One region of the Luteibacter sp. 22Crub2.1 genome, then DNA from elsewhere that is predicted to be linked to it. Evidence: predicted binding sites of a transcription regulator. Region 1 holds the regulator's gene; each other region holds the start of a gene.
What was found. The regulator FliA, encoded in region 1, starts transcription of late flagellar genes. The targets are predictions, from matches to a motif close to TAAAGTTTNNCNNNCNNNGGCCGATAA.
Positions count from the first base shown of each region.

Region 2: B5X73_RS08180 (methyl-accepting chemotaxis protein) is a predicted target of FliA. The motif match lies at 1,699-1,725, and genes of this name have one in related genera.
Region 3: B5X73_RS10375 (methyl-accepting chemotaxis protein) is a predicted target of FliA. The motif match lies at 1,323-1,349, and genes of this name have one in related genera.

Region 1 is NZ_FUYT01000015.1:84,836-88,110, forward strand. It holds gene flhF (flagellar biosynthesis GTPase FlhF) at 1-695, shown strand, start outside; gene B5X73_RS16155 (MinD/ParA family ATP-binding protein) at 766-1,641, shown strand; gene B5X73_RS16160 (RNA polymerase sigma factor FliA) at 1,638-2,369, shown strand; gene cheY (chemotaxis response regulator CheY) at 2,423-2,824, shown strand; gene B5X73_RS16170 (protein phosphatase CheZ) at 2,835-3,275, shown strand, end outside.
Region 2 is NZ_FUYT01000006.1:220,133-223,407, forward strand. It holds gene B5X73_RS08170 (FecR family protein) at 1-990, opposite strand, end outside; gene B5X73_RS08175 (RNA polymerase sigma factor) at 987-1,529, opposite strand; gene B5X73_RS08180 (methyl-accepting chemotaxis protein) at 1,779-3,275, shown strand, end outside.
Region 3 is NZ_FUYT01000008.1:172,358-175,632, forward strand. It holds gene B5X73_RS10365 (histidine phosphatase family protein) at 1-280, shown strand, start outside; gene B5X73_RS10370 (SDR family oxidoreductase) at 400-1,233, shown strand; gene B5X73_RS10375 (methyl-accepting chemotaxis protein) at 1,380-2,951, shown strand; gene B5X73_RS10380 (helix-turn-helix transcriptional regulator) at 3,038-3,275, opposite strand, start outside.

The DNA of each region.
Region 1 (3,275 bases):
TCCGTACCAGCGGCCGCAACGCCGATACCGCCGGTAGCGCCGTCACCGCTCTGGTCGGGACGACGGGCGTTGGCAAGACCACCACCATCGCCAAGCTTGCGGCGCGTGCGGTGCTCCGCCACGGCGCCTCGAACGTCGCGCTGATCAGTGCCGACCAGTACCGCATCGGCGCGGGCGCTCAGCTGGAACATTACGGCCGCCTGCTCGGCGTGCGCGTTTACAACGCCCATGACGCACAGAGCCTGCGCAACGTGCTGCTGCAGCTGCGTGGCAAGCACACCGTGCTGATCGATACCGCCGGCCTGGCCGGTAACGATCCGAAGCTGCAGCAGCAGTTCGACACCCTGCGCGCGATGACCGAGGTGCGTGTCTGCCTCGTGCTTGCCGCGAACGCGCAGGCGCAGGCCATCGACAACGCGATCCGTGCCTACGCGCCGCTGGCGCCGCAGACCGCGATCCTGACCAAGCTCGACGAGGCCCCACTGATCGGCGGTGCCCTGTCGGCCGTCATCCGTCACGGTCTGCCGCTCGACTACACCACGGATGGTCAGCGCGTGCCGGAAGACATCGCCTCCGCGGATGCGCGCAAACTCGTCTGCCTGGCCGCTCAACTTGTCAAGCAGCGCACCGACGAACCGGACGACGCGATTCTCGCCGACCGTTTCGGCTTCTCCACCGCGCCAGCCATCGCCTGACACCGGGAACTGAAGTAACGTGACCACGGCATCCGCATCCGCACACCCCTTCACGGCAGTGAATTCCTTCATGAACACACACGTCGATTCCACCCAGGCTGCTGGGCTCAACTGGCTCGCCGACCGTCGTCCCACGCGCAGCATCGCGGTGGCGGGCGGCAAGGGCGGCGTGGGCAAGACCACGGTGGCGGTCAACCTCGGCATGGCGCTCGCGATGGGCGGCCGTGACGTGGTCCTGCTGGACGCGGATCTGGCCATGGCGAACATCGACGTGCTGCTGGGCCTGCAGCCCACGCGCCATCTGGGCCACATGCTCGAAGGCGAGTGCCGCATCGAGGACCTGATCCTCCACGCCAACCACGGCCTGAAGGTGATCCCGGCGACCTCGGGCGCGCGCCGCATGGCGCAGCTGCCGAATATCGAGCACGCCGCCGTGATCCGCGCCTTCGACGAATACCCGGTCGCCCCCGAATATCTGATCGTCGACACCGCCGCCGGCATCTCCGACAGCGTGTCGATGTTCGCGGCAGCCTCCGACGAAGTGGTGGTCGTGGTCTGCGACGAGCCGGCCTCGCTGACCGACGCCTACGCGCTGATAAAGGTGATGAGCCGCGAGTTCGACGTGAACCGCTTCCGCATCGTCGCCAACATGGTCCGCCATGCGCAGGAAGGCCGTCAGCTGTTCGAGAAGCTGGCCCGCGTGACCAACCGCTTCCTGGACGTGTCCCTGGATTTCATGGGCATGGTTCCGCACGACGAGTACCTGCGTCAGGCCATCCGCCGTCAGGCGGCCGTGGTCGACGCCTGGCCGAGCAGCCGCTCGGCGGTGGGATTCAAGAATCTGGCCCGGTCGGTCGATACATGGGGTGAACCCGAACCCCGGGTGCAGGGTCGCATCGGCTTTTTCGCCGAACGGAACCACATGGGGGGAGGGCTGCCGCTGTGAGTGTCGCTAGCGAATACCTTGAAATCACTAGAGTTCCAGCGGATCAACTGGTTAAAACGCATGCACCCCTGGTGCGCCGGATCGCCTATCACCTGATGGGCCGCCTGCCGCCAAGCGTGGACGCGAATGACCTCATGCAGGCCGGAATGATCGGACTGCTCGAGGCCGCAAGAAATTACTCGCCGACTCGCGCGGCCAGCTTCGAGACCTATGCGGGCATCCGCATTCGTGGCGCCATGCTGGACGAACTGCGCAAGACGGACTGGACCCCGCGCTCCGTCCACCGGAAGTTGCGCGAGGTGGCTGAAGTAACGAGGCAGATCGAGAACGAAACGGGTGGCGACGCCGAAGACGCGGAAGTGATGAAGCGGCTGGGTATCGACGCCATGGAGTACAACCAGATTCTGGCCGACGCGGCGAGCGCGCGGTTGCTGAGCCTCACGGCGCCGGAAGGCGACGAAGGCGCGGCGATCGACGTCGCGGACCCCGACGCCTCGGGCCCGGAGGGCAACTTCGAGAAGAACGGCCTGCGCGACGCGCTGGCGCAATCGATCGACGGCCTGCCGGAACGCGAGAAGCTGGTGATGTCGCTGTACTACGATGAAGAGCTCAACCTGAAAGAAATCGGTGTGGTACTGGGTGTGAGCGAGTCGCGCGTGTGCCAGATCCATGGCCAGGCCCTGATTCGCCTGCGTGCACGCATGACGGGTTGGAAAGACAAGCAGTGACGGCATCGCGGTGCCGTCGCCGGTAAAGAAAAAGCACGTGGCGGAGAGCAGTTTTGGACAAGAACATGAAGATCCTCGTGGTGGACGACTTTTCCACCATGCGGCGCATCGTCAGGAATCTCCTGGTCGAGTTGGGTTTCACCAACACGCTCATTCAGGAAGCCGAAGACGGTAACGCGGCCCTCGCGTTGCTGCGCTCGCAGCCGATCGACCTTGTCGTCACCGACTGGAACATGCCCAACATGACGGGCATCGACCTGCTTCGCGCCATCCGCGCCGATGCCGGTCTGAAGTCGTTGCCGGTGCTGATGGTGACCGCGGAAAACAACCGCGATCAGATCATCGCCGCCGCGCAGAGCGGTGTTAACGGCTACGTCGTCAAGCCTTTCACGGCGGTCACGCTGAAGGAAAAGCTCGACAAGATCTTCGAACGACTCGCCGCGGCTGCGGGCTAAGGGAATAACGATGAATACGATGCTCTCCCCCGGCCAAGAGGTCGTCCCCGAACTGCGCGAGCTGCTCGAGGCCGACGACGGCGCCGCCTTCGAAAAGGCACTCGACAACCTGATCCGCAGCCGCGAGCAGCACCTGTTCCTGGCGCTGGGCCACCTTGCGCGCGACCTGCACGAATCCGTGCGCCGCCTCGCTTCGGACATTTCGACCGACGGCGTGCCGGGCAACATGAGCGATGCGCGCAAGCATCTGCGTGACGTGCTCGAGATGAGCTCGACCGCGGCGCACCGCACTCTGGACTTCAGCGAAAAGCTGCGTCCACAGGCCCAGGCGCTGGCGAAGCAGGCCGACGAAGTGCTGGTGCTCGATCATGCCGACCCGGCGTTCGGCACCAATGCCACGGCGCTTGCCGTGCGCGTGGGCGATTTCGCGCAGAGCTGCGACATCGGCCTG
Region 2 (3,275 bases), on a different contig from region 1:
CTGACGGGTGAGTTCCAGCCGGTCGGTATAGGTGTCGACGCGCACCGGAAACACCCGGGGCAGGGCCGCCACCCAGCTGTCGATGGTATCGACCTGCACGGTGCCGGTAAACGTCAGCTTGCCCAGTGCCGGATCGGCGAGGCGGATGGGCCGGCTGCTGTAACGGTTGACGTTGTCGACCACGGACGACAGTGGTTCATTGACGAATTCGAGCCGATGGCCGCGCCACGCGGTAGCCGTGGCCGGATCCACGTCCAGAATGCGCATGGCGTGAGTCTCCGGATCGAATGAGACTTCGCGCCCGGCACCGAGTTCGATGGTGCCATCGTCGCCCTGAGCCCCCGTCGGCGATACCTGCACCCGGCCTTCGGTCACCGCCACGGTGACCCGGTCGCCGGTGCGGCGCACGTTGAACGCCGTGCCGAGGTCGCGAATACGCAGTGGGCCGGCATTGACCACGAACGGACGCTCGGCATGCGCCACCCGGAAGAAGGCCTCGCCCGCATCCAGATCGATCGCCCGCTCGTCGTGGCCATAGCGGGTGGTTACCGAGGTCGCGCCCCCCAGCTCGATGCTGGAGCCATCGGGCAGGTCGATGTCGCGATGGCCGGCACGTTCGCTGGCGTACTGGCGGGTGGATGCCTCATGGGACGGACGCAGGCCGATGAATGCGCCCGCCCCGAGCAGGGCCAGCGCCGCCACCGCAGCGGCTGCCAGCGCGATGAGCGGCCGCCTTGCACGATCCGGATGGAGCGGGGCCGGGGCGTAACGCTGCACGAAGCGTTCGCGCAGCGACGGGGCCATGGCGCCCGCCGCCTCGGCCAGCGCCGAGGCGCGCTCGAACGCTTCCGCATGGCGCGGATCGGCCTCGAGCCAGTCGCTCCAGTCCAGCAGCGCCTGTTCGGGCAGGTCGGGATCGCGCAGCTGGGCCCACCAGTCCGCGGCGGTGTGTTCGACAGGGCGATCGATGCTAACGGGGGTCAGGGTCATGAGGGGTTCTCCGCGCGGTCGCGGCGTTCGCGGCAATGCGCCAGGGCATTGCCGACGTGGTAGCGCACCATGCGCTCGCTGAGCTTCATGTCCTTCGCGATGGAGGCGAAGTCGCGTCCGTCGATCACGTGCATGACGAAGGCGCGGCTGGTCTTGGGTGGCAACTCGTCCAGGGCCTGGCGCAGGTCGCGCCATTGCTCATGGGCCGACGCGTGTTGTTCGGGAATCGGCGTGACATGCCAGTCGTCGGCATCGGGATCGACCGGAGCCGTGGCGCGTACGTTACGCATCCGCAGCTTGTCCACGGCCAGATTGGAGGCCGCACGGAACAGAAACGCACGCGGCGAATCGATCTTCGTCGCGTCGTCCAGCGCCAGCAGCTTCAGATAGACCTCCTGGGCCACTTCCTGGGCGTCGGCAAGCGAATTCAGCCGTGCCCGCAGGAAGGCGACAAGAGCCGGGTTGTGCTCGCGGAACAGGGCGACCACCTGGGCGGCGCGCTTGCCCCCCGGTGAGGCGCCTGCCTCGGAAGAGTCCATGGTGTGTCTGACCGCGTTCATGGGGCTGGGTATCAATGGTCGCACGGTGGGAAATCGGCGCCCGTACGGGCAGGGACGAACGCCGATTTCCGCACCGGCGAACACCCTAGACGTGCCAGCTCCGGAAAATTGAAATGGGCGCCTTCACATCTTCGTCGGCCGATACCGGTCAAGGCGTGGTGGACCGTGCCGATAAAGGGTCTATCCCCCCACGATGCAAGCGGACTGCGTCTTCACCCGGTCCCCTTCATGACGTCGTTCAACCGCTTTCGTATCGCCACCCGGCTTGCCGTCCTGGGCGCCATTCTCCTTGCCGCGACGGTCATCGTCGGCATCGGTGGCTGGCGCGGCCTTGCCCGTATGCACGAGGTCCAGGTGGCGTCGGCCCGCACGGCGCTGGCCTATTCCACCGCGGCGGATACCGCTCGCGTGGCCCAGGTCGACTTCAAGAAGCAGGTCCAGGAATGGAAGGACCTGTTGCTTCGCGGTGCCGATCCCGCCGCCTTCCAGAAGTACCGCGCGGCGTTCGGCACGCAGGCGGACGCCGTGAAGGCGGACCTGGAGCGGCTGCGTGCGCAGCTGGCCGGCGTGGGGTCGTCCGTGGCCGAAATCGACGCCATCGAAGCGACGCACGCCACCCTGCGCGAGAAATACCTTGCCGCGCTTGCCCAGTACGCGGCGTCCAATCCGGGAAGTGCGCACGTGGTCGATGGCCTGGTGAAGGGAATCGATCGCGCTCCGACGGCCGCGATCGATGACATCGTGGCCCGGGTGCAGAAGGAGTCAGCGACGACCTCGGCTCGTCTGGAGGACGAAAGCGCCGCGGCCTTCCGCGCCGCCCTGATTCTGCTCGGTGCGGTCGTGCTGGGCGCGGTCGCGCTCGGTGTGGTGATCACCGTGCTGCTCGCGCAGAGCATTACGCGGCCGATCGGTCGGGCCGTCTCCGTCGCGGAAGCCGTGGCCGAAGGCGATCTTTCGACTGACATCCTCGTCCACGGCCGTGACGAGACGGCGCAGTTGCTGGGCGCACTGGCCCGCATGAACCGACAGCTGCGCCAGGTCGTGACGACGATCCGCCAGGGGGCGGAAGAAATTTCGCAGTCGACCGGTGAGATTGCCGAAGGCAACCTGGACCTCTCGTCGCGCACGAGCGAGCAGGCCGCCGCGCTCGAAGAGACGGCCTCGTCCATGCAGGAATTCACGAGCAGCGTGAACGGCAATGCCGCGAACGCGCGCGAGGCGCGCGGCATCGCGGAAGCATCGTTGCTCGGCGCGCAGGAAGGCGAGGTCGCCATGCGCGACGCGGTCGACGCGATGGACCGCATCGCCGACGTGTCCGGCCGGATCGCCGACATCACCGCCGTCATCGACCGGATCGCCTCGCAGACCCACATCCTCGCACTCAACGCGGCCGTGGAAGCGGTACGTGCCGGTGAGGCGGGACGCGGTTTTCATATCGTCGCGGCGGAAGTACGCACGCTGGCGGGTCACTCGAAGCAGGCGGCCAACGAGATCCGCCTCCTGGTGGACGAATCGGTCGAGACGATCGCCGACGGCGCCCGCCGCATCGGCAGCGCAGGCAGCGCCATGACCGAACTCTCCAGCGGCGTCGAGCGCATGACTCATTCCGTGCGTGCCATCGCCACGGTCAGTGACGCCCAGGCAGCGGGCATCCTTCAGGTGAACGAGGCCGTGCGTCAGATCGACGAGGTCACCCAGAGCAATTCGGCCCTGGTGGAAGAGGCC
Region 3 (3,275 bases), on a different contig from region 1:
CCACGATCCCGCCGTCGCCGCCGTGGGCGGCGAGTCGTTGCATGAGGTGGCGTCACGTGTGCTTGCCGCGCTGGCGGATATCCGTGCGTTGCCTTACCGGCGCGTGGCGGTGGTGACGCACGGGCATTGCATGACGGCGACGCTGGGTGCGCTTCTGAACGGTGGCGAGTACGCGAGTTACCGGCATGGCAATTGCGGATACACGCCGCTGGGGGTGAACTCCGACGGATTCATCGTCGACCGGTGGAACATCAGTCCGGCCGAGGTCGCGACGGCCTGATTGTCCCGGATCCTGCATCGTCTCATCCGCATCTCGTCGGATAGTCTTCATTCGCTTCCGCCCCTAGCTTGGTAGTCGATCCGTCGCGCATCGCGACGACACACTCCGAGGTGGGCACCATGAGCAAGACCTGGTTCATTACCGGCACGTCCTCCGGCTTCGGCCGCCTTCTGACCGAAATGCTGCTGGCGCGCGGTGACCGTGTCGTCGGCACGCTGCGCCAACCCGGCGCTCTCGACGATCTCAAGACGCGGTATGGCGACGCGCTCGATGTCGTCATCATGGACCTGACGGACACCGCGTCGATCCGCGAAGGCGTCCAGAAAGCCTTCGACGGAGGTCGCGTCGATATCGTCGTCAACAACGCGGGCTACGGGCTCTTCGGTGCGGCGGAAGAAGTCACCGACGAGCAGATCCAGCGCATCATCGATACCAATCTCATCGGATCCATCCAGGTCATCCGTGCCGCCATCCCCCGGCTGCGTGAGCAGGGTGGTGGCCGTATCGTGCAGGTGTCGTCCGAGGGCGGCCAGATCGCCTATCCCAACTTTAGCCTGTACCACGCCTCGAAGTGGGGCATCGAAGGCTTCGTTGAAGCGGTGCTGCAGGAGGTCGCATCGTTCGGCATCGATTTCCTCATCGTCGAACCGGGTCCGTCGAAGACCGACTTCGGCAAGGGCCTGGTGACGCCTGAGCCGATGGCGGTCTACGACGACACCCCGGTGGGCGAGCTTCGCCGCGGCATCGTGTCAGGCGCCTTCGTCATCCGCGGCAATCCCGAAAAGATGGCGCGCGCGATGATCGAAACCGTGGACCTGGACAACCCACCACGCCGGCTGGTGCTGGGCGGCGATGCCTACGACCACGTCGAGGCCGGACTCAGCGCGCGCCTCGAGGAACTTCGCACGCAGAAACGTGGCGCATACGACGCCGACGACGAAGTAACGGCGTGAACATGGCGACTGCCAGAACGAGCCACCGGCGGGTGCTGTCATGACATCTTCAAGTCATTGAAATAAAACCATAATATTCGGCTTTTCGCTAAAGTCCCGGCACGCGGAGCCGATAGGGAGGCACCCCCGCTCTCCCCGAGTGTGTCATGCCCTTTCCTCGCTTCGCCCTGCCGACGCTCACCCTGCGTGCACGTCTTTCGCTTCGTCTCGCCGGCACGATCTTTTTGCTGCTGGCGCTCTGGATCGTCGGCGGGGTGCAGCTTCGCACCGCCGACGACCGCCTGCAGTCCGTGGTGACAGACACGCTGGCGCCCGTCGCCGATGTCGGTCACATCCAGAACGATTACAACGACCTGCTCGATGCGCTGGTGCATGCGACGCTGATGCGGTTGCCCTCCGCCGTCGACGACGCGGTCACCGCGATCGGCAGCAACCGCCATGACATCGACAAACAGTGGAAGTCGCTCACGGCCAGCGGCCTGGGCAAGGCGCAGGCCAAGCTGGTCACCCTGGCTGCCGAACACCGCAAGGCGGCCGATAAGGCGGTCGACGACGTCATCGAGCTGCTCAAGACGGAGCAGTTCGATCTGGCGCAGCTGCAGCTTTCAAACGACGTCCAGTCGGCCGTCGGCCCCCTGAAGAGCGACTTCTCCAACCTCTTCGCGCTGGCGCTCGACAACGGCAAGGCCGAAGCCGCGGCACAGCGCGCCGACATTGCGAAGGGTGGCGTTTTCTCCGCGGTATTGCTCGGTATCGCGTTGCTGATCGCCAGCGTCATGGATGTCGCGATCATCCGCTCGCTTGGCCGGCGCCTGCGCCAGGCGGCGGACGTGGCAGCCTCCATCGCCGGTGGTACCCTGGGCACACGCGTCGAGGTCGGTCGCGACGATGAGATCGGCAAGCTGCTGTCGTCGCTGGCGGCGATGGATGCCCAGCTCGGCAACGTGGTGACCCAGGTGCGCGACCGCGCCGACCACGTCGCTCACGCGGCCACCGGCATCGCCCGGGGTAACGAGGCGTTGAACGAGCGTACGCGCACGCAGTCCGCGCACGTCGACCTCACCACGGCCTCGATGAGCGAGATGGCTGGCGCGGTCTCGGACGGCCTGGGCCATGCGGCCGCCGCCAGCCGTGCCGTCATCGACACCCGTGAGATGACGGACGAGGGCCACCGTGTGGCTCAGGATGCGGTCGGCAACATGCGCGAGATCCAGCGCACCAGCGAGCAGATGAGCGAGATGCTGGATCTGGTGGAGCAGATCGCCTTCCAGACCAATCTGCTCGCGCTGAATGCGGCGGTCGAGGCGGCGCGGGCGGGCGAACATGGCCGTGGCTTCGCTGTGGTCGCTTCCGAGGTCCGCGCACTGGCGCAACGCTGCGGCGCAACCGCCAGGGACATTCGTGCCCTGGTCGCGGCCAGCGATGAGGCGGTGCAAGCCGGCGTCGTGTCGGTGGATCGCGCGGGCCAGGTGCTGCACAGCATCGCGGACCGCGTGGTGACCCTCAGCGGTCTCGTTGCCTCGGTGATGGACGCCACCCGTGGACAGAGCGAAGGCATCGCACGCATCGGTGGGGCCATTCGTGGCATCGATGAGACGACACGCGAGAACGCGGCGCTCGTGCAGCAGGCGGCCTCGGCCAGTCACGCGATGCGCGAGAGCGCGGAAATCCTTCGCCGCGAGGTCGCCTACTTCGTGCTGGAAAGCGAGGCGGCGTAACGCTCGCTCACCATCCCGCGGGCATGGACGCCCGACGCGCGGCCGGCTCCTGCCTGCCGGCCGTTGCAACTTTAGAAGGTGGTCCGTCAGACGGTCTCGCGGACCGCTTTCAGGGTCTTGTACAACGTCGCGCGCGACAGCCCTAGCAGGGGCGCAACATAGGAAGCGGCGTTACGCACGTCGAACAGGCCGCGGCTCTCGAGCAGTCGCACGAGGGCCTCGCGCTGCTCGATCGCCATCACCGCCAGCGTCGTGCCGTGATCCGTGAGGAACTGCCCGACGAGATCGTTGACCTCCTCGCGCCAGTCGTTGCGAAAGAGCGCG